DNA from 4 places in the Arthrobacter sp. NPDC057013 genome. Region 3 is predicted to be linked to each of the others. Evidence: riboswitches for the same ligand, from Rfam matches in the RefSeq annotation. Region 3 holds a riboswitch; each other region holds the start of a gene.
The links. Region 3 has a riboswitch for cyclic di-AMP ahead of ACFTSA_RS05770 (M23 family metallopeptidase). Riboswitches for the same ligand answer to the same signal wherever they lie in the genome.

Region 1: another riboswitch for cyclic di-AMP. It lies ahead of ACFTSA_RS20225 (LysM peptidoglycan-binding domain-containing protein); the one in region 3 lies ahead of ACFTSA_RS05770 (M23 family metallopeptidase).
Region 2: another riboswitch for cyclic di-AMP. It lies ahead of ACFTSA_RS21910 (NlpC/P60 family protein); the one in region 3 lies ahead of ACFTSA_RS05770 (M23 family metallopeptidase).
Region 4: another riboswitch for cyclic di-AMP. It lies ahead of ACFTSA_RS13055 (hypothetical protein); the one in region 3 lies ahead of ACFTSA_RS05770 (M23 family metallopeptidase).

Annotation. Positions count from the first base shown of each region.
Region 1 is NZ_JBHUSE010000021.1:1,744-6,690, forward strand. Features, by position in the region: gene ACFTSA_RS20210 (Re/Si-specific NAD(P)(+) transhydrogenase subunit alpha) at 1-893, shown strand, start outside; gene ACFTSA_RS20215 (NAD(P) transhydrogenase subunit alpha) at 893-1,243, shown strand; gene ACFTSA_RS20220 (NAD(P)(+) transhydrogenase (Re/Si-specific) subunit beta) at 1,240-2,613, shown strand; cyclic di-AMP (ydaO/yuaA leader) riboswitch at 2,722-2,921, shown strand; gene ACFTSA_RS20225 (LysM peptidoglycan-binding domain-containing protein) at 2,925-3,896, shown strand; gene ACFTSA_RS20230 (YybH family protein) at 4,133-4,558, shown strand; gene ACFTSA_RS20235 (purine-cytosine permease family protein) at 4,555-4,947, shown strand, end outside.
Region 2 is NZ_JBHUSE010000025.1:33,667-38,613, forward strand. Features, by position in the region: gene ACFTSA_RS21900 (GTP pyrophosphokinase family protein) at 1-61, shown strand, start outside; gene ACFTSA_RS21905 (SulP family inorganic anion transporter) at 68-1,570, shown strand; cyclic di-AMP (ydaO/yuaA leader) riboswitch at 1,751-1,916, shown strand; gene ACFTSA_RS21910 (NlpC/P60 family protein) at 1,920-2,654, shown strand; gene ACFTSA_RS21915 (diguanylate cyclase) at 2,888-4,027, opposite strand; gene ACFTSA_RS21920 (bile acid:sodium symporter family protein) at 4,185-4,947, shown strand, end outside.
Region 3 is NZ_JBHUSE010000003.1:37,698-42,644, reverse strand. Features, by position in the region: gene ACFTSA_RS05780 (NlpC/P60 family protein) at 1-781, opposite strand, end outside; gene ACFTSA_RS05775 (C40 family peptidase) at 884-1,594, opposite strand; cyclic di-AMP (ydaO/yuaA leader) riboswitch at 1,647-1,840, opposite strand; gene ACFTSA_RS05770 (M23 family metallopeptidase) at 1,953-2,774, opposite strand; cyclic di-AMP (ydaO/yuaA leader) riboswitch at 2,786-3,028, opposite strand; gene ACFTSA_RS05765 (metal-dependent transcriptional regulator) at 3,222-3,917, opposite strand; gene serC (phosphoserine transaminase) at 4,262-4,947, shown strand, end outside.
Region 4 is NZ_JBHUSE010000008.1:147,937-152,883, reverse strand. Features, by position in the region: gene ACFTSA_RS13070 (hypothetical protein) at 1-242, opposite strand, end outside; gene ACFTSA_RS13065 (response regulator transcription factor) at 440-1,180, shown strand; gene ACFTSA_RS13060 (ATP-binding protein) at 1,184-2,806, shown strand; cyclic di-AMP (ydaO/yuaA leader) riboswitch at 2,901-3,064, shown strand; gene ACFTSA_RS13055 (hypothetical protein) at 3,070-3,894, shown strand; gene ACFTSA_RS13050 (glycosyltransferase) at 4,144-4,947, shown strand, end outside.

The DNA of each region.
Region 1 (4,947 bases), on a different contig from region 3:
TGGACGCCCTCTCCTCGCAGGCCCTCGTGGCCGGCTACCGCTGCGTCCTCGAAGCCGCCATCCGCCTACCCCGCTTCTTCCCGCTCTACATGACCGCCGCCGGAACCGTCCCGCCCGCCCGGGTGCTGGTGCTCGGCGTCGGCGTGGCCGGGCTGCAGGCGATCGGAACCGCGAAGCGGCTCGGCGCCCGCGTCTCCGCCAACGACATCCGGCCGTCCTCGGCGGAAGAAGTCACGTCCATGGGTGGCACCTTCATCAAACTGGACCTGGAGACGGCCGAGGCAGCCGGCGGGTACGCCCGCGAACTGAGCGCAGACCGCGGCGCGCTGCAGCGGCAGCTGCTGGCGCCGCACGTCGCCGATGCCGACGTATTGATCACCACGGCGGCGGTCCCCGGCAGGCATGCACCGCTCCTGGTGACCCGCGAAATGGTGCAGGGCATGCGCCCGGGGTCGGTCGTCGTCGACCTCGCCGCGGAATCCGGCGGCAACGTCGAGGGGTCCGTCGCCGGCCGGGACATCCACGTCCCCACCGCCGACGGCAAGGGGACCACCGCCGTCGTCGGCCTCAAGGACGCGCCGTCCGCCATGCCCACGGACGCCTCCCGGCTCTACGCGAAAAACGTGGCCAACCTGCTGGCCCTGATGACCAGGGGCGGGACGGTGGTCCCGGACTTCGACGACGACGTGATCGCAGGTGCCTGCCTGACGCACGACGGCGTGGTGCGCCATTCGCCGACAGCCGAGGCTCTCGCTGCACTCTCCGGCGAGCACGCGCCGGCAGATGTATCAGCCGACGCGCCGGGGGACATTGCAGACGGGACAGACAGCGACCTCGCGGACGAGATGGCGGAAGACCCAGTGAAGGCGTCGGAAAACGAAGGGGTGGTCTGATGGACGGCATCAGCCTGCTGACCATCACCGTGCTTGCGGTGTTTGTCGGCTTCGAAGTGGTGTCCAAGGTTTCCAGCACGCTGCATACGCCCCTGATGTCCGGCGCGAACGCGATCCACGGGATCATCCTGGTGGGCGCCATCATCGTCGCCGGCCAGGCCACGCACCCCTGGGTCCTCGCGGTGGCGCTGCTCGCCGTCGTTCTTGCCACCGCGAACCTGGTGGGCGGCTTCGTGGTAACCGACCGCATGCTCGAGATGTTCCGTGGCCGCAAGCCGGATAAACCGGCCAAGCCCGCCCCGAGTGAGACGCAGGGCGAAACCAGGGAGAACACGGAGGCCACGCGGTGACCCTCCTCGACCCCAACGTCACCGCCCTGCTCTACCTCGCGGCCGCCGTCTTCTTCATCCTTGCCCTGAAGGGACTGAATTCGCCGCGCACCGCCCGCCGCGGCAACCTCATCGGCGCCTTCGGTGCGCTGGTCGCCGTCGTGACCGTCTTTTTCTCAACCCGGCTCGACAACGTTCCCCTGATCCTGGGCGCCATCGTCGTCGGTTCCGGGGTGGCCGCCCCCGTGGCCAGGCGGGTCAAGATGACCCAGATGCCGCAGCTCGTCGCCCTCTTCAACGGCGTGGGCGGCGGCGCCGCAGCGCTCGTGGCGCTGCTGGAACTGCCGCATGCGGAGGACGCCTGGGTGCGCGTCGCCGTCGTCTTCACCCTGCTGGTCGGAGCGGTCTCCTTCGCCGGCTCAGCCGTGACGTTCGCGAAACTGCAGGAGCTCATGACCACCCGCCCCGTGGTGTTCCCCGGGCTGGCGGTGCTCATGGGGGCGGTGCTGCTCGCCGCAGTCGGTGCCGCCGTCGCCGTCGTGACGGGCGGATCCCTCGTCCTGGCGCTGCTGCTCCTGCTGCTGGGGCTGGTGGCAGGCGTGCTGCTGGTGCTGCCGGTGGGCGGCGCCGACGTGCCGATCGTCATCTCCCTGCTCAACGCGTTCACCGGCCTCGCGGTTGCAGCGTCCGGACTGGTGCTGGGGAACGTGCTCCTGGTGGTGGCCGGTACGCTCGTGGGCGCGTCGGGCACCATCCTCACCCGGGCGATGGCCGCGGCCATGGGCCGTAGCGTGGCCGGCATCCTGTTCGGCGCCTTCCGGGGAGGCTCGACGGCGGGATCCACCGCCGTGAGCGACCGCCCGGTCCGCTCGTCGAGCGCGGAGGACGTGGCGGTGCTGCTGGGCTACGCTCAGCGGGTCATCATCGTTCCCGGCTACGGGCTGGCTGTGGCCCAGGGCCAGCACACCGCGGCAGAGCTGGCGCAGGCCTTGGAAACCCGGGGAATCCGCGTGGACTTCGCCATCCATCCCGTGGCCGGCCGCATGCCCGGGCACATGAACGTGCTCCTCGCCGAGGCCAATGTGCCCTACGAATCGCTCAAGGAAATGGGCGAGATCAACTCCGAATTCCGCACCGCCGACGTCGCACTGGTGGTCGGCGCGAACGACGTCGTGAACCCCGCCGCGAAGACCACCGCCGGCTCACCGATCTACGGGATGCCGATCCTCGAGGTGGCGGACGCGCGCCAGGTGGTGTTCCTCAAGCGCTCAATGCGACCGGGGTTCGCCGGGATCGAGAACGACCTCATGTTCGAGCCGCAGACCACGCTGCTGTTTGGCGACGCCAAGGATTCCCTGACCAAGGTGCTGGGTGCGGTGAAGGCCCTGTAGGGTGTTGGCACCTGCACTTCCGCACATCCCCGGCCGTTACCGAAATGTGACTTTTGGTGCGGAGATGCGATAGCCTCGGCCGGTGCCCTGGTTCCGCTCAGGGCATTCCCGGGCAGAATGCCGAGCCCTGCCACTGACCGGGATCCGTTCGCTATGACAACTGGCAGGGACGGGGGAACCACGTTAGTACCGGCCTTGCGCATCAGGGCCTGGGGTTAAGTCCAGACGCACCGCCCAGCAGCGGGCAGGACCGGGTGACTCCCACCCGAACCCGACAGCTAACCCCGCAGGCATGGGAGAGGCACATCACCATGTCACGTAAGTCCACGGCCGCGCGCCATCGCGCCACCCCGACCACCTCCATCGCCCTGCAGGGCCTGCAGTATTCCCTCAAGTCCAACGCCGCCTCGGTCGCCAAGCCGGCGGCCGCGGCCGCCGTCGCTTCCGGTCTCCTCTTCGGCGCCGGGGCACCCGCCCACGCCGGTGCCTACGCGCCCGAAACTCCTGCCGGCGGTGCAGCCCAGTCCGCCGCGGCCCCGGCCGCTGCCGCCGTGCAGTCCGTCGCCGGCCAGGCGCTCGCCGCACCGGCCCAGGCTGCACCGGCAGTCCCTGCTCCGGCAGACGCCGGATCTGCTGTGGCCGGAGCATCGCACACTGTAATGCCCGGCGATACCCTCGGGGCTATTGCGGCACGCCACGGCGTCAGCCTTGATGCGCTGCTGGCAGAGAACGGCCTGTCACTGGCGTCGATCATTTACCCCGGCGACCAGATCCTCATCCCGGGTCCGGGCGCAGCTGCAGCCCCCGCGGTCCCTGCCGCTCCGGCAGCTCCGGCAGTGCCCGGGGTTCCGGCCGCTCCTGCCGTTCCGGCGGCACCGGCGGCCCCGGCCGTCCCGGAGCCCACCGGCATGGGAATCTACAACGCCTCCGCGTCGATAACCCCGGCAGCACCGACCGCACCGGCGGCCGGCGGCGTGGGCGCAGCCATTGTGGCCTCCGCCCGGGCACAGCTCGGTGCGACCCAGGACTGCACCGTCCTGGTGGAACAGGCCCTGCGGTCCGTCGGCAAATCCGTCGGCGACCTCGCACCCGCGCAGTTCTACCAGTACGGCACTCCCGTTTCGGCTCCGCAACCCGGCGACCTGATGATCAGCGGCGGACACGTCGGCGTCTACATCGGCGGCGGGCAGGCCATCAGCAGCGGCATGAACGGTGTCAACGAAACCATCGTGCACCCGGCCTCCTGGCTCACCGGCTCGACTTACGTGCGGGTGAACGCCTAACAGCACGTAAACGCCTGAGAGGCGGAACGGTTCATGCGGCAGCGGCGGGTGCATCGGCACCCGCCGCTGCTGCGTTTCTGCCGCTGTCGGCTGCCGACGCGCGAAACAAAAGTCACTGTCAAGCAACAATTGTTGACTGCTGAATACCCTGTCGGGTTTACTGACACCCTGGCCGGATGTGAGTTGGGACACGTGACGGCTGAAGCATTTGCAAGCACCGCCGAGAGTGAGTTCCCGTGGACCTGATCACCACCGCCATGACCACCGCCGAGGTTGAGGCAGCAGCGAAGAGGCTGATGACCGCCTTCGCGGCCACCGATACAGACGGCTACTTCGACTGTTTCGCGCCCGATGCGACCTTCATCTTCCATTCCGAACCGAACCGCCTCAGCTCGCGCGGGGAATACCGCGACCTGTGGCAGAACTGGGTGGAGGACGGCTGGCGGGTCGCAGGATGCGCCAGCTCCAACGCCTACATTCAGGTGGCCGGCGACAGTGCCGTGTTCAGCCACGATGTCGAAACCGTGATCGACGTTGCCGGCACCCAAGAGACCCTTCGCGAGAGGGAGACCATCATTTTCGCCAGGACAAAGTCAGGCAGCGTGCTCGCCGTCCACGAGCATCTTTCTCCGGCGCCTGCCAGCCAGAAGGCGATCTCATGACCAACGGTTCCAAAGCCCCCGCAGTGACCGAAGTCGAAAAGCACGGCATCGAACCGATTCCCGCTGCCGACAGGACCGCGAAACCGCTGGACCTCTTCCGGCTGGTGTTCGGCGGTGCAAACACATTCGCCACGGTGGTCCTGGGTTCATTTCCCATTCTCTTTGGGCTGTCCTTCAAGGACGCACTGCTGGCCACTGTCCTGGGCGTCGTCGTCGGCGGCCTGATTCTGTGCCCGATGGCTGTTTTTGGCCCGACCAATGGGATGAACAATGCCGTCTCGTCCTCCGGGCACCTGGGCGTGCACGGCCGTGTCGTGGGGTCCTTCCTGTCACTCCTGACCGCGTTCGCTTTCTTCTCCATCTCCGTGTGGAGCTCAGGGGACGCGCTG
Region 2 (4,947 bases), on a different contig from region 3:
GCGCGACAGCCTCCTGCGGCGGCTGAAGCAGATCGAGCGTTACCGCCAGACCAAGAAATAGAGTTCCATGAAGCCCGAACAGCTCCAGTCCGTCCGGGCCACGCTCCGTTCCCCGCGGCGCCTCAAGACCGAGGCCCTCGCCGGACTGGTGGTGGCCCTTGCCCTCATTCCGGAAGCCATCGCGTTCTCCGTGATCGCCGGCGTGGATCCCCGGATCGGGCTGTTCGCCTCCTTCACCATGGCCGTCACCATCTCCTTCGTGGGCGGCCGGCCTGCAATGATCTCGGCCGCAACTGGCGCCGTCGCCCTGGTGATCGCGCCGCTGATGCGCAGCCACGGACTGGACCACCTGATCGCCGCGGTTATCCTCGCCGGGGTGTTCCAGATCCTGCTCGCCGTCCTGGGCGTCACCCGGCTCATGCGTTTCATCCCGCGTTCGGTGATGGTGGGCTTCGTGAACGCGCTGGCCATCCTCGTGTTCATGGCCCAGCTGCCGGAACTGATCGGGGTTCCCTGGCCCGTGTATCCGCTGGTCGCTGCGGGCCTGCTGATCGTCGTCGGCCTCCGGCGGATTACGACGGACGTGCCGTCACCCTTGGTGGCCATCGTCCTCCTGACGGTCCTCGCCGTAGTGGCCGGCATCGACATTCCCACCGTCCAAGACAAGGGCCGGCTGCCGGAAAGCCTGCCGACGCTGTTTATCCCTCAGGTGCCCCTGACGTGGGAAACCTTCCAGACCATCGCCCCCTTCTCACTGTCCATGGCGCTGGTGGGGCTGCTGGAATCACTGATGACCGCCAAGCTCGTGGACGACATCACCGATACCCGCTCCAACAAGACCCGCGAATCCTTGGGCCAGGGCGTGGCCAACATCGTCACCGGTTTCCTGGGCGGCATGGGCGGCTGCGCGGTCATCGGGCAGACCATGATCAACGTCAAGGGTTCCGGCGCCCGGAGCCGGGTGTCCACCTTCCTCGCCGGCGCCTTCCTGCTGGTGCTGGTGGTCACCCTGGGCGACATCGTGGGCCTCATCCCCATGGCGGCGCTGGTGGCGGTGATGATCTTCATCTCGGCCATCACCTTCGACTGGCACTCCGTTGCGCGCTCAACGCTCAGGCGTATGCCCAAATCGGAAACTGCAGTCATGCTGATCACCGTGGGCACGGTGGTGGTCACGCACAACCTGGCGATCGGCGTCGGCGTCGGGGTGCTGGCAGCGATGGCGATGTTCGCCCGCCGGGTGGCCCATTTCGCCACCGTGGAGCGGACGGAAGTGGAGCTCAACGGCCGGACGGTAGCCACCTACACGGTGAACGGCGAACTGTTCTTCGCCTCCTCCAACGACCTCTACACACAGTTCAACTATGCCCGCGACGCCGGGCCGGACATCCACAGCGTTGTGATCGATCTGCACGCCTCCCACCTGTGGGACGCATCCACCATCGCCGCGCTCGACTCCGTCACGGAGAAATACCGCAGGCACGGCCGCGAGGTGGAACTGATCGGCCTTAACTCAGCCAGCATCCAAATGCGGGAACGGCTCGCCGGCAAACTCAATGCGGCGGAGTGAGGTTCACCACACTAATCACACCCTGAACCCATAGCTGACGCGGGCCAGCACGATGTGAACGACACGGCCCCGTTACCTGAATGTGACATTGAGCGAAGCCTCCCGTACGGTGGAAAACGTGCCATTTTCATCGAGGAGGCACTCCCGCGCTGATTGCCTAACTCTGCCGCAGCCCGAGGAACCAATCGAAAACCCATGTCCGGCAGAGACGGGGAAACCACTTTTCGGCCCGCTTGAAGCGGGCCTTGGGGTGAAGCCGCACGGTTCCTGACCACGCTCAGGACCGCGGCCGGGTGCCTCCCATCCGAATCCGACAGCTCACCTCGCAGGCATCGGGAGAGGCTTCTTCATGTCGTTCCGCTTTATTTCTGGCCGCCGTGCTGCGGCCATCCTTGCAGCATCCGGCCTGGCCTTCACTGGCAGCGTCGCGGCCAATGCCGCCAACGCTCCGGCCCAGCAGGCCCAGGCTCCCGCCGGCGTCTTCGCGACGGCAGGCCAGGTCCAGGCTCCCCTGAGCGCCGCTTCCAGCGTCAAGATCGACTTCGAGCGCCCCGCGGTCAAGTCCGCACCCGCCCCGGCGGTGGCAGCACCTGTCGTCGTCGCAAAGCCGGCAGTCAAGAAGGCTGCGGCACCTGCCGCCGCCAAGGTCGCCGTGAAGGCCGCGGCTCCCGCACCCAAGGTCGCCGTGAAGGCCGCGGCTCCCGCAACCAAGGTCGCCGTGAAGGCCGCGGCTCCCGCGCCGAAGGCGCCGGTCAAGGCTGCTGCAGGCGTCAACGCAGCCATGCTGGCCTCGGCTTACGCCCAGATCGGCATCACGCAGGACTGCACCGCCATGGTGGAGAAGGCCCTCGGCGCCGCCGGCATCCACGTGGGTGACCTCGCCCCGATGCAGTTCCTCAGCTACGGCAAGGTGGTTTCCACCCCGCAGCCCGGCGACATGGTGGTCCAGTCGGGCCACGTGGCCATCTACGCCGGCGGCGGGAAGGTCATCAGCGGCGGCATGAACGGCATCAACGCCACCATGGCCCACCCGCTCTCCTGGCTTACCGCCACCGGCCCCGTCACGTTCGTGCGCGCGGCCTAGCAGCCGCGCGGCCCGGCGGAACTGAATAAACCGCCGTGTTCCGCTGCCTTGGGGGCGGCGGAACACGGCCACCCCCCAAGGTGCTCCCACCTTTCCACAAGGACTGCGGAACACACTGGCTGTGCCTGATGAAAGACCGCAGTCTCCGGCTGCGAGTCAGGATCACCGGGTCCGGATTGTCCCCCATGCATTCCGGATCCGGCGCCTGCCTTTAAGACGGCAGCAACCCCGCCTCAGCCCCTGACCGTGCGGTTCCGACCCTGCGATTTGGCTTCGTAGAGGGCGACGTCTGCGGCTGCGATCACCTCGTCGAGATCGGCGGTTTTCGCGTTGTAGGTCGAAATTCCGTAGCTGACGGTCGGCATCCGCAGCAGCTCGGGAATGTGCTGCTCTGCCAGCCTCCTGCTAATTTCGCCCGCGATGATTTCCGCGCTCTTGGGGCCGGCACCGGGAAGCAGCAGGATGAACTCCTCGCCGCCGTAGCGCCCCGCGACGTCCGTGGACCGGACCGATGCGCTGCACGCTGCGGCAAACGCCTGCAGCGCCAGGTCCCCCGCCGCGTGGCCGAAGGTGTCATTGACCGATTTGAAGTGGTCGAGGTCGGCGAGGATCAGGGACCCGCCGCTATTGGCGGTCCTGCTGCGTTCCAGTTCCTCTGCGGCCGCCTCCAGAAAGGCGCCGCGGTTGAACAATCCCGTGAGCCCGTCCTGGGTGGCGACCGTCCGCAGCGCCCGGGTCTGCTGCTCGGTGCTCAGCCCCGCCATGCTGAAGGAAACCACCACCAGCAGCACCATGGTGACCATGGTGGTCACCGCGGACCCGAAGTAGGTGGTGAAAACAGGACCGTTCGGCCCTTGGATCAGGAACACCAGCAGGCGGCAGGAGTAGAAGAAGGCCACCCCGCCGGCCGCGATGGCCATGGGGATCCGCACCCGGGAGTAGCCGGGTTCAAGCCGCCACAGTTCGTGCGAAGCCAGCCCGATAAGCACGGCCATGGACGCCAGGAAAACAGCACCGCCGGCCCACGTGTTGGATCCCGGGCTGTCGACGCCGGCGGCGGCGCCGGCAATGACCGGCAGCGCCACGGACAGCCACAGGTTGTACTTCAGGTTCCGCAGGGACCGCGCCCCGGCCCAGACGCCTGCCGCGCCGGACACCAGAAGGAAGTTGCCCAGCGGATTGGCCCAGACCTGCTGCGGCGTGCCGTTGAGCAGGAAGGATGCCGAGCCGGAGAGGAACAGGAGGAGGGCGGCGCACCACCAGGCGCTGTAGGGCGAGCGGGTGCTGCGGAACGTTGAAAAGTAGAACAGCAACGCCAGAACCAGGGTCATCGCCGCGAAGGCAACCCGCAGTGTTGCCGTGTCTAGGATCATTCCGTCCCCTTGAATGCCGATCCAGTGCAATCCAGTATCGCACCGGGAACGATCGGGGCCCGGCCCGTGCCGCAGAAAATTTTGCCGGGCACGACACATTTGTCAGACATCAGTCATGAATTGGCCCGTTGCGGCGCTCCGGTGCCAGCATTATTGAATGCTTGAGGCAACAAAATACCCCGTATCCGCTCCCCCGGCCACGGAGGCCGGCGCCGCACCCCTGAACCCGGCCCTTGCCGCGGAAGCCAGGATTGCGCGCGTCGCGGTGACCGTCTTCCCCCTTCTGGTCCTCGCAGCGGGGGTCGCCGGCTTCCTGCTTCCCGGCGCCTTCAAACCCCTCGGCCCGGCGGTGCCGTACCTGCTGGGAATCATCATGTTCTGCATGGGCCTGACGCTGACGCCGCCGGACTTCACGGCCGTTGCCCGCAGGCCCTGGGCTGTGGTGCTGGGCATCGTGGCCCACTACGTCATCATGCCCGGGGCAGGCTGGGCAATCGCCACCCTTCTCCACCTGGAGCCCGCACTCGCCGTCGGCCTGATCCTTGTCGGCTGCGCTCCCTCCGGCACGGCCTCCAACGTGATGGCGTTCCTGGCCAAGGGCGATGTGGCCCTGTCTGTGGCGGTGGCCAGTGTATCCACGCTGATCGCTCCGGTGGTCACGCCCGTCCTGGTGCTGTTCCTGGCCGGTTCCTTCCTGACCATCGACGCGGGCGGCATGGTGCTGGACATCGTCAAGACCGTGCTGCTGCCGGTGGTGGCGGGCCTCCTGGCCCGGCTGTTCCTCAAGAACCTCGTTGCCAAGGCACTTCCGGCACTCCCCTGGGCGTCCGCCGTCGTTATTTCCCTCATCGTGGCGGTAGTGGTGGCGGGAAGTGCCAACAAGATCCTGGCTGCCGGTGGCATTGTGTTCCTGGCCGTGG
Region 3 (4,947 bases):
CGACGCGGATGAAGACAGGGCCGGAGCCCACGTTCACGCTGAACAGTGCGGTGGTTCCGCCGTTCCAACCGCCGTGGACGGCCATGCCGTTGCCGACGTAGACAGCGATGTGGGCCAGGCCCATGCCGCCGTTCTGGTAGTACGCGAGGTCACCCGGCTGGGCCTCGGCAGCGCTCACGGTGCGGCCGAGGGACAGGTATCCTGCGGGCCAGCCGTGGTAGTGGATGCCCACGGCGGCGAGTGCGTTGGTGGCCAGCGCGGTGCAGTCCTGCGAGACGCCCAGCTGTGCGTAGGCGGCAGCGGCGATTGCAGCGCCCTTGCCGCTGGCGGCTGTGGTCTTCGGCGCTGCCGGGGCAGCGGTCTCGACGGCGGCGGTGGCCTGGACTGCCGGTGCGTCAGCAGCCGGAGCGGCGTCAACGGCGGGAGCGGCTTCCTGGACCTTCACGACAGGCTTCGGGGCCTCGACGACGGGAGCCGGCGCGGTGGAGACAGCCGGCTTCTCGTAAGAGATGGCGATGCTGGAAGCGGCCGAGATGGTGGCCGGCGCTGCAGCGGACTGCACTTCCAGCGTGGAAGCCGGAGCGGATTCGCGCTGGACGTTGGTCTCAGCAGCGTTGGCGGCGATGCCGCTGGTCAGGACAAGACCTGAAGCAGCAGCGATAACTGCAGCCTGGCGGCTCACGCCACCGGCGTTGTCGCCGACGGCCTTGGCAATGACAGCCAGCGAGCTGGTCTTGGTGACCTCGGCGCGGTGCCGTGCAATAGTCGCACGTGTAGTCATTAAAGTTTCTCTCTTTCGTGTTCCACGGACTGCGGTAGCAGGACGTGGGTTATCGACGAGCCGGCATCTTGGGGGTAAGCCGGCCCGCCTCGAATCGGATTCTTAGCGAAGGGTGTAAAAAGCGGACGTGCCCGTTGCGGACACGGCGTGCAGGAGAGTGCCGTCCGCAGGGTTCAGCGCGCTGATCATCATGCCGTTGCCGACGTAGATGCCCACGTGGGCGCCGCCGTTCTGCATGACCAGGTCGCCGGGGGCAGGCGTGGAGGTGGGCTTCATGGCGTTCCACGCGTTGACGCGGGGAATGCTGATGCCAGCCTGCGCGTAAACCCACTGGGTAAAGCCGGAGCAGTCCCAGCCGCTGGGGGTGGTGCCGCCCCACACGTACGGGTGGCCGATGCCGGTGTACGCGATTGCAGCAAGTCCGGAAGCTGCGGCGGAGACCGCACCATCGGTGGACTTGGCGGTGACGGCCGTGGCCGCACCGGTGCTCTCGTCGCCGGCTTGGCCTGCGCCGGCCGTCTGGCTCTCGTCGCTCGACTGCGGAGCGACGGTTTCGGCGACCGGGGCTGCCACCGTGGTGACGGCAGGACGCTCGAAGGAGACAGTGGCGGTGGGCGCGGCGGTCACAGCAAGCTGTGCGGCCTGGGAACCGGTCTCCGAGGAGGCGGAAACACCAATGTTGGCGTCGGCCGCGTTGGCAGGCATGCCAACGCTCAGGATGAGTCCTGAAGCAGCTGCGATAACAGCTGCCTGGCGACCTACTGTGCCGGCATTGGCGCTAACCGCCTTGGACACGGAGTCCAACGGGTTCATACGAACCGTTTGCGCGCGGTGGCGCGCGGCATTGTGGCGTGAAGACACGAAGGTAGCCTCTCCCAATGCCTGCGAGGTGAGCTGTCGGATTCGGATGGGAGTCACCCGGCCGCTCCGCTTCCTGGGAAGCTTTGCGACTTAACCCCAAGGCCTTCTTGCGAAGACCAAAATTGGTTCCCCCGCCCCTGCCAGACGATGTAATGCGAACGGACCTTGAGCGGTGGCAGAGTTAGGCAATCCACTCAAGAGCGTCAACTTCGGAAAAGTTGACGCGGTTTAGACGGTACAGCAGTTCGGAGCCAATGTCACATTCAGGTTACGGCGTGTCACAGGAATGAGAGTGCTCACTCGGGTTGGCCTAGAGCCAGCCCATGGGATCAACGACATCCCCGTTGACCATCACCTCGAAGTGGAGGTGGCAGCCGGTGGAGGCGCCCGTGGTCCCGCTGAGGGCGATAACCTCGCCCCGGGTGACCTTCTGGCCAACCTGGACGCTGGAGGACGACAGGTGGTTGTACGTGGTCTCCAGGCCGTTGCCGTGATCGATCACGACGCGGTTGCCTCCGCCATACGGGTGCCACCCTGAGAAGGTGACCTTGCCGCTGGCTGCAGCAAGCACCTGGGTGCCGCACTCGGCGGCGAAGTCCTGGCCGCGGTGGAATTCGCCGGCTCCGCCGGTGATCGGGCTCACCCGGTAACCGAACGGCGAGGACTTGACCAGCGTGGTCAGTGGTCCGCCCAAGGTGCCCACCGAGGCCGCACGGCTGACACTGCCGGCCGACTGGGCGCTCAGGAGCTGCTTGAGCTTTCCGTCCGGGTCGCCGGTGGTGGAGACTGACGTGCGGCTGAAGTCGATCTTTGCCGCCGGTTCCGCCGAAACTTTCGGCTGCGCCGGTGATGCAGCGGACGCGGACGCCCCGCCCTGCTCGCCGGCAGCCAGGACAGGGCTGGTGGCGGGGACAGTAACAGTCAGCAGGAGGCCGGTGGCCGCGAGGGCAACGCCGGCTTTCTGCCCAACGCCACTGGCCGAGGCGAAATCCGCAACCTGCCGGAACGGACCCCGGCGGCGGCGGCGCGCTTCGCGCTGGGCGTCCCGGGGTCGGTCCGCGGCGGTGGCCTCCGCAAGGCGCGGCTCCGGAGCGGGACCAGTCGCGCGGCGGCGGCCCCGGGCATTCTGCATGGACAAGTACTGTTTCCTCTCTGGATAGCCTGCGGAGTTAGCTGTCGGATTCGGGTCAGAGAGTTCAGACCCGGTCCGCCATCACAAGCCGTTCCGGCACAGGGGTATCCCCGTAAGGATTCCTTCTGCGGAAGAGACTTGCTGCTGCGGACTTCACCCCAAGGCTGTCGAAACAGCCGGTTGTGGTTCCCCCGCCCCTGCCAGTGGGTGACTCGTTCTGCTGATCTGCTGGCAGGGTTCGGCTTCAGATCAGGTAACGCTTTTGTATCGGCGTTGCCGTTTAACTATAGGCGATTAACGGGCACGGTAATAATTCCGTTATATTCCCTGTGCAAAAGAGGTAGGTCATCCTGCCTGCAGATGTCAGACAGGATATGGCTTCCGCGCCGCTGGGCGGTTTAGGCGCCCGTTAGGCACCCTCTGGCCCCCGTAGGCACCCTCTGGAGCTTAGCCCAGGCGCACGAACACGTGCGCAGCAACTTCCGGCGGCAGTTCAAGGGCACCCTCGAACCCCGGTACGCGGACAGAGATGTACTCACCCACGCGCTCGAGCGAGACGGCGGCGCCGGGCCGGATCCCGCCTTCATCCAGCTGGAGCAGCAGCTCCGGCTCCACCTGGATGGGTTCTGCCAGGCGGCTGACGGTGACCTTGGATTCCGGGCCGTAGCCGGTCATGGCATCCAGCAGGTTCACCACCCCGTCCGAGAACGGGCGTGCCGGCTGCCCGCCGAGCGCGGCCAGGCCTGGAATCGGGTTGCCATAGGGCGATTCGGTGGGGTGGTCGAGCATTTCGTAGATCCGGCGTTCCACGCGCTCACTCATGACGTGTTCCCACCGGCACGCCTCGTCGTGGACGTAGGCCCAGTCGAGGCCGATGACGTCGGCGAGGAGGCGCTCGGCGAGCCGGTGCTTGCGCATCACCTCGGTGGCGCGCTTGCGGCCCACTTCGGTCAGTTCCAGGTGGCGGTCGCCGGAGACGACGACGAGGCCGTCGCGTTCCATCCTGCCGATGGTCTGCGAAACAGTGGGGCCCGAGTGGCGGAGACGTTCCGCGATGCGTGCCCGAAGCGCCACGATGTTCTCTTCCTCCAGCTCCAGAATGGTGCGAAGGTACATCTCCGTGGTGTCGATCAGATCCGTCATTCAGCTCAGCTCCTCGAGCACAGTATTGTGTCCGTCCCACCGTACCGCGGGCCCGCCGCACCGGGATCCGGCAAGCTGCAGCGGCGGTCCTGTATGACGGCGGCGCAGCACCGGCTGTCTGCCCGTACGTCCAGTGCCAGCTTAGCCTATTTTGAATTAGTCCGGATAATCCGCCGAGCCTGTGACGGGCACCATCTCAATGACTGGACTATGACGGTGGCGTGTTCCCGCGGTATCCGCGCTTCGGGCAGAATAAGGAGGGTCTTGGTGGCGGTCATGGTTGCCTGCCGGCCATCGCCCCGTCCCCGCCGAACCGCACTTCCATGCCGAAAATTGGAGCCACTGTGAGCGACACCAGCATCACTATTCCCGCAAACCTCCTGCCCAAGGACGGACGGTTCGGCGCCGGTCCCTCCAAGGTCAGGCCCGAGCAAATCGAGGCGCTCTCCGCAGCAGCCACGACGCTCCTTGGCACGTCCCACCGCCAGGCCCCCGTGAAGAACCTGGTTGGATCCGTCCGTGAAGGCCTCAGCACCTTCTTCCGTGCCCCCGAAGGCTACGAGGTGGTCCTCGGGGTCGGCGGTTCCACCGCATTCTGGGACGTTGCCAGCTTCGGCCTGGTGGAAGAGAAGGCACAGCACCTGTCCTTCGGCGAGTTCGGGTCCAAGTTCGCCGCGGCCACCAACAAGGCACCGTTCCTTGCGGAATCCTCCATCATCAAGTCCGAGCCCGGCACCTGCCCTGCACCCAAGGCCGAGGCCGGCGTTGACGTCTACGCCTGGCCGCAGAACGAAACCTCCACCGGCGTTGCCGCGCCCGTCCAGCGGGTGAACGGTGCCGATGAGGGCGCGCTGGTGCTGGTGGACGCAACCTCGGCTGCCGGCGGCCTTGACGTCGATGTGGCCCAGACGGACGTCTACTACTTTGCGCCGCAGAAGAACTTCGCTTCCGACGGCGGGCTGTGGCTTGGCCTGTTCTCCCCGGCAGCGCTGGAGCGGGCCGAGCGCGTTAAGGCCAGCGGGCGCTGGAT
Region 4 (4,947 bases), on a different contig from region 3:
GCGTTGGTGCCCAGGCCGTACACGGTTGCTCCTGCGCCAGCGGCCAGAACCGTAGCCGCACCGGCCACCACCAGCCCGCGCTTCATGGTCCACGGCTTGCCGTTGGCCGCCGGTCCGCCGGCTTTTCCGGCCGACGGCGGGGTTCCCCCGCCAAAGCCCCATCCGGGGGAATGCCCATCCGGCTGCGGCGCCGAAGGCAGTGGTGTGCTTTCTGGAACAGGTGCCTGCCGCTGTCCGCTCATTGCTATCTCCTTAGGGATGCGGAAGTGTCCGTTCCAGACTGGAAAGCCTTCCTGTGATTGTCCTGTGCGGCGGAAGAGCCATGGCTGTGACCTGAAAAATGCGTATACGGCGCCTTTCAGCTCGCTAGGCTGGGATTCACAGCCGGCGCACAGGGTTGCCAAAGCGGCGGCTAAACACCAGGACGGAGAGTTGTCACATGGCCACTTCGCACTCCATGACCAACAACCTTCCCCAGCTGACCCACCCGGACGGATCCCCCATCCGTGCTCTGGTGGTCGACGACGAGCCGAGCCTCTCGGAGCTCATGAGCATGGGCCTGCGCATGGCCGGCTGGTCCGTCGCCGTCGCTGCCGACGGCCCCGAGGCCGTGAAACTCGCCAAGGAGTTCCGCCCGGACGTGCTGGTGCTTGACGTGATGCTTCCCGGGTTCGACGGCGTCGAGCTCCTGGGCAGGATCCGCGCCTTCGCGCCGGAGGTCCCGGCCCTGTTCCTCACCGCCAAGGACGCGGTGCAGGACCGCATCGTGGGCCTCGCCGCGGGCGGCGACGACTACGTCACCAAGCCGTTCAGCATGGAGGAAGTCCTGCTGCGGCTGCACCGGCTGGTCCAGCGCTCCGGCGTGGCCGCCATGGATTCCGCCGAGCTCGTGGTGGGCGACCTTGTCCTGAACCTCGACACCCGCGAAGTCACCCGGGCCGGCGACGAGCTGCAGCTGACCGCCACCCAGTTCGAGCTGCTGCGCTACCTCATGGAGAACCCCAGGCGCGTGGTCAGCAAGGCCCAGATCCTGGACCGCGTGTGGAACTACGACTTCGGCGGCCAGGCCAACATCGTTGAGCTGTACATCTCCTACCTGCGCAAGAAGGTGGATGCCGTGCACCCGCCAATGATCCACACGGTCCGCGGTGCGGGCTACGTCATCAAGCCGGCAGAGTAGGCCGTGGCAAACCTTTCCGGTGCAGTCCGTACCCAGCGCCGAAGCTGGCTGAAGCCGGGCACCTGGCACCTGCGCACCCGCCTGGTCCTCGTGGCCATGGCGCTTCTGGTGGCCATTTGCGCTGCCATCGGCCTCTTCAGCTACGCCTCGATGGATTCGTTCCTGACCCGACAGCTCGACGACCAGCTCACGGGAGCCGCTGACAGGGCCCGGGACTTTGGCCGTCCGCCGCTCGGCTCCGCTGGCAACAGGCCGGACCCCCTCGAAGGCCGGGGCCAGCGGGTGGGAACCCTCGTGGCCAGGATCCAGTCCGGGCAGGTCAGCGCCGGGTTCCTGGCATCGGATGCCACCCGCAAGACGCTCTCGGCCGCAGACAACCAGACCCTTCTGGAGCTCCGCCGCGATGGCGTCCCCGTCGACCGTGCCCTGTCCACGGGTGACTACCGTCTTGTTGCCGCCCAGACGCCCTACGGCGAAGTCATGGTGACCGGGCTTCCCCTGGCAGAGAAGCAGAGCACACTGACGTCGCTGGTCTGGACCATCACCATCGTCTCGTTGGGCGGACTCGTGCTGATCGGCCTCGCCGGGACGGTGCTCATCCGCCGCACCATGAAGCCGCTGGAGCAGCTCTCCGAGGTGGCCACGCAGGTGTCGCGCCTGCCGCTGAACGCCGGTGAGGTGGCACTCGCGGTCCGCGTCCCGCCGTCGAACGCCCATCCCGGAACCGAAGTGGGCAGCGTGGGGAACGCTCTGAACCAGATGCTGGACAACGTCTCCAACGCGCTGGAAGCGCGGCAGGAAAGCGAAATGAAGGTGCGGCAGTTTGTGGCGGACGCCTCGCACGAGCTCCGGACTCCGCTGACGGCCATCCGCGGCTACACCGAGCTGATGCGCATGACCGAACAGTTCAGCCCGGACGGCCAGCGCTCACTTGCACGCGTGCAGAGCCAGTCGGAGCGCATGACCGCGCTGGTGGAGGATCTCCTGCTGCTCGCCAGGCTCGACGAGGGCCAGCCGCTCAAGCTCAGCGACGTCGACCTCACCCAGTTGGTGATCGAGACCGTCAGCGACGAGAAAGTCATGGCACCGGACCGGGCGTGGCACCTCGACCTTCCCGAGGAACCGGTGTCCGTCCGGGGCGATGCATCCCAGCTCCACCAGGTCCTCGTCAATCTGCTCTCCAATGCCCGCAAGCACACCTCGCCCGGCACCACGGTGACCACCGGAGTGATGCGTTCGGCCGACGGCAGCGCTGTGATTACTGTCACGGACGACGGCGCCGGCATCGCGCCCGAATTCGTGGACAAGGTCTTCGCCCGCTTCGCCCGCGCAGACGCCTCACGTGCGACGCCGGCGCGGTCTCCCATGGCGCCTGCATCGGCAGCGGCGAGGGGCGCTGGCACGGATGGCGCAACGGACCTCCGTGCCGCGGATTCGCGGGGAGAACCGGGGACTTCACAGGGAGAACCGGGCGTGGCCTCGGAAGAGGGAACCAGCGGCCTGGGCCTGTCCATCGTGCAGTCAATCGTGGAAGCGCACGGCGGCACGGTGGAGGTTTCGTCCCGGCCCGGCCGGACGGAATTTGCCGTCCGCCTGCCCGCACAAGGCGCCGCGCCGTCGTCGTGATTCCCGTTACCTAAATGTGACTTAATCAAAAGCCTCCTGTACCGTCGATATGGTGCGGCCACCACTAGAGCCGCATCTCCGGATTGACGCCCAGCTCTGCCGCTTCCCGGATTCCGCTAGATCAGGCAGAGGCGGGGGAACCAGAGTCCCGGGCTTACCGCATCAGCCCTTGGGGTGAAGCCGACACGTGAATTTTCCGTGCGGCCGGATGACCTCATCCGAACCCGACAGCTAACTCCGCAGGTGTTGAGAGGCAATCCACCATGTCTGAATTTAAGACTCAGGCGCGCCCTGAACGCGCCTCGCACAAGACTGACGCCACGATTTCACGCCACCGCGCCGAGCCGGCCCAGCCCAAGACTGCATTTGGCCGCTTCGCTGCCGGCCTTCCGTCGCTCGGTCGCCGGGCAGCGGTCCTGACCACTGCCGCGGCCGTGCTCGTGGGCGTCGGCGCCGCAGGCCACGCGGCCGACCAGGCTACGCCTACAGCCGCCGTGACGTCTGCGGCCACCGCCGACGCCGGGCAGACGCTGAGCTTCGACAAGACGCTGATCTCGGCTCTGCCGGCCCCCTCCGCGGCGTCCATCGCTCCGCAGTCAGCCACCAAGGCGACCGCCAAGGCTGCTCCCAAGGCTGCGGCCCCCAAGGCCGCCAAGGCCGCGGCCCCGAAGGCAGTCACCAAAGCTGCACCGAAGGCCGCGCCGGTTGCCAAGGCCGCGCCCGCCGTCAAGGTGGCCGCGAAGGTTGCTCCCGCGAAGGCCGCAGCGCCTGTTGCCCTGAACGACCCCGCCGGCGCCCAGGCCTACGCGGCCAGCAAGCTGGGCTCCTTCGGCTGGTCCGCAGACCAGATGCAGTGCCTGCAGCGGCTGTGGACCAAGGAATCGGACTGGCGCACGACGGCCACCAACGCCAGCAGCGGCGCCTACGGCATCGTCCAGTCGCTGCCCGCCGAGAAGATGGCGACCGCCGGGGCGGACTACCGCACCAACTACCGCACCCAGATCAACTGGGGCCTGGACTACATCAAGGAGCGCTACGACTCCCCGTGTGGCGCGCTGAACTGGCACCTCGCCCACAACTGGTACTGACCGGTTGCCGCGGCCGGACCGGCTGACGGCGACCATTTCTGCACCGCTCTAGGGTGCCCGGCTTAGATGCCCAGGGCCCCGGATCCGCCAGGATCCGGGGCCCTTTTGCTGTCCCCGGTCTTCCCGCGGCAGGCAAAAAGGTGCGGATATGCCGCCACTTCGCGGGAGAACGCGGTGCTGAAGCACTTCCACAGCCCCTGCACAGCTTCGCCCTAAAACCCTCATAACAGCGGTCGCCACTGTTGATGCATGACCATCACTGACCAGGACTCAGGAACCCCGCCGCACCCACCGCTGCACCTGCAGCCGCACGCGCCCCATGGAGCCGGCGCGGCCGGACAGGCCCCGGTGCAGACCCTCATCGGGCATCCGCGGCGGTCGCCCATCGACACCTCCACCGCGGTACCGGTCCTGGACGTGACCATCCCGGTCTACAACGAGGAACGCGACCTGGAGGAGTGCCTGCGTCGGCTCCACGCCTACCTGCGCGGCACGTTCCCGCACTCGTTCCGCATCACCGTTGCGGACAACGCAAGCACCGACGGCACGCTCATGGCCGCCGAACGCGTGGCCCGGGAACTCCGCGAGGTCACCGTGGTGCACCTCGAGGAGAAGGGCCGCGGCAACGCCCTGCGGAAAGTCTGGCTGGCTTCACCGTCACCCGTCCTCGCTTACATGGACGTGGACCTCTCCACAGACCTGGCCGCGCTGGGACCGCTCCTGGCACCCCTGATCTCCGGCCACTCGGAGCTGGCCATCGGCACGCGCCTGACCCGCAACTCCCGGGTGGTCCGCGGGCCGAGGCGCGAATTCATCTCCCGCAGCTACAACTTCATGCTGCAGTCCCTGATGGGCGCCCACTTCAGCGATGCGCAGTGCGGCTTCAAGGCCATCCGCGCCGACATCGCCCGGCGGATCCTGCCGCACACCGTGGACACCGCCTGGTTTTTCGACACCGAACTGCTGGTCCTCGCCGAGCGGTGCGGCCTCCGCGTCCACGAGGTGCCGGTGGACTGGACCGACGACCCCAACTCCAGCGTGGACATCGTCCAG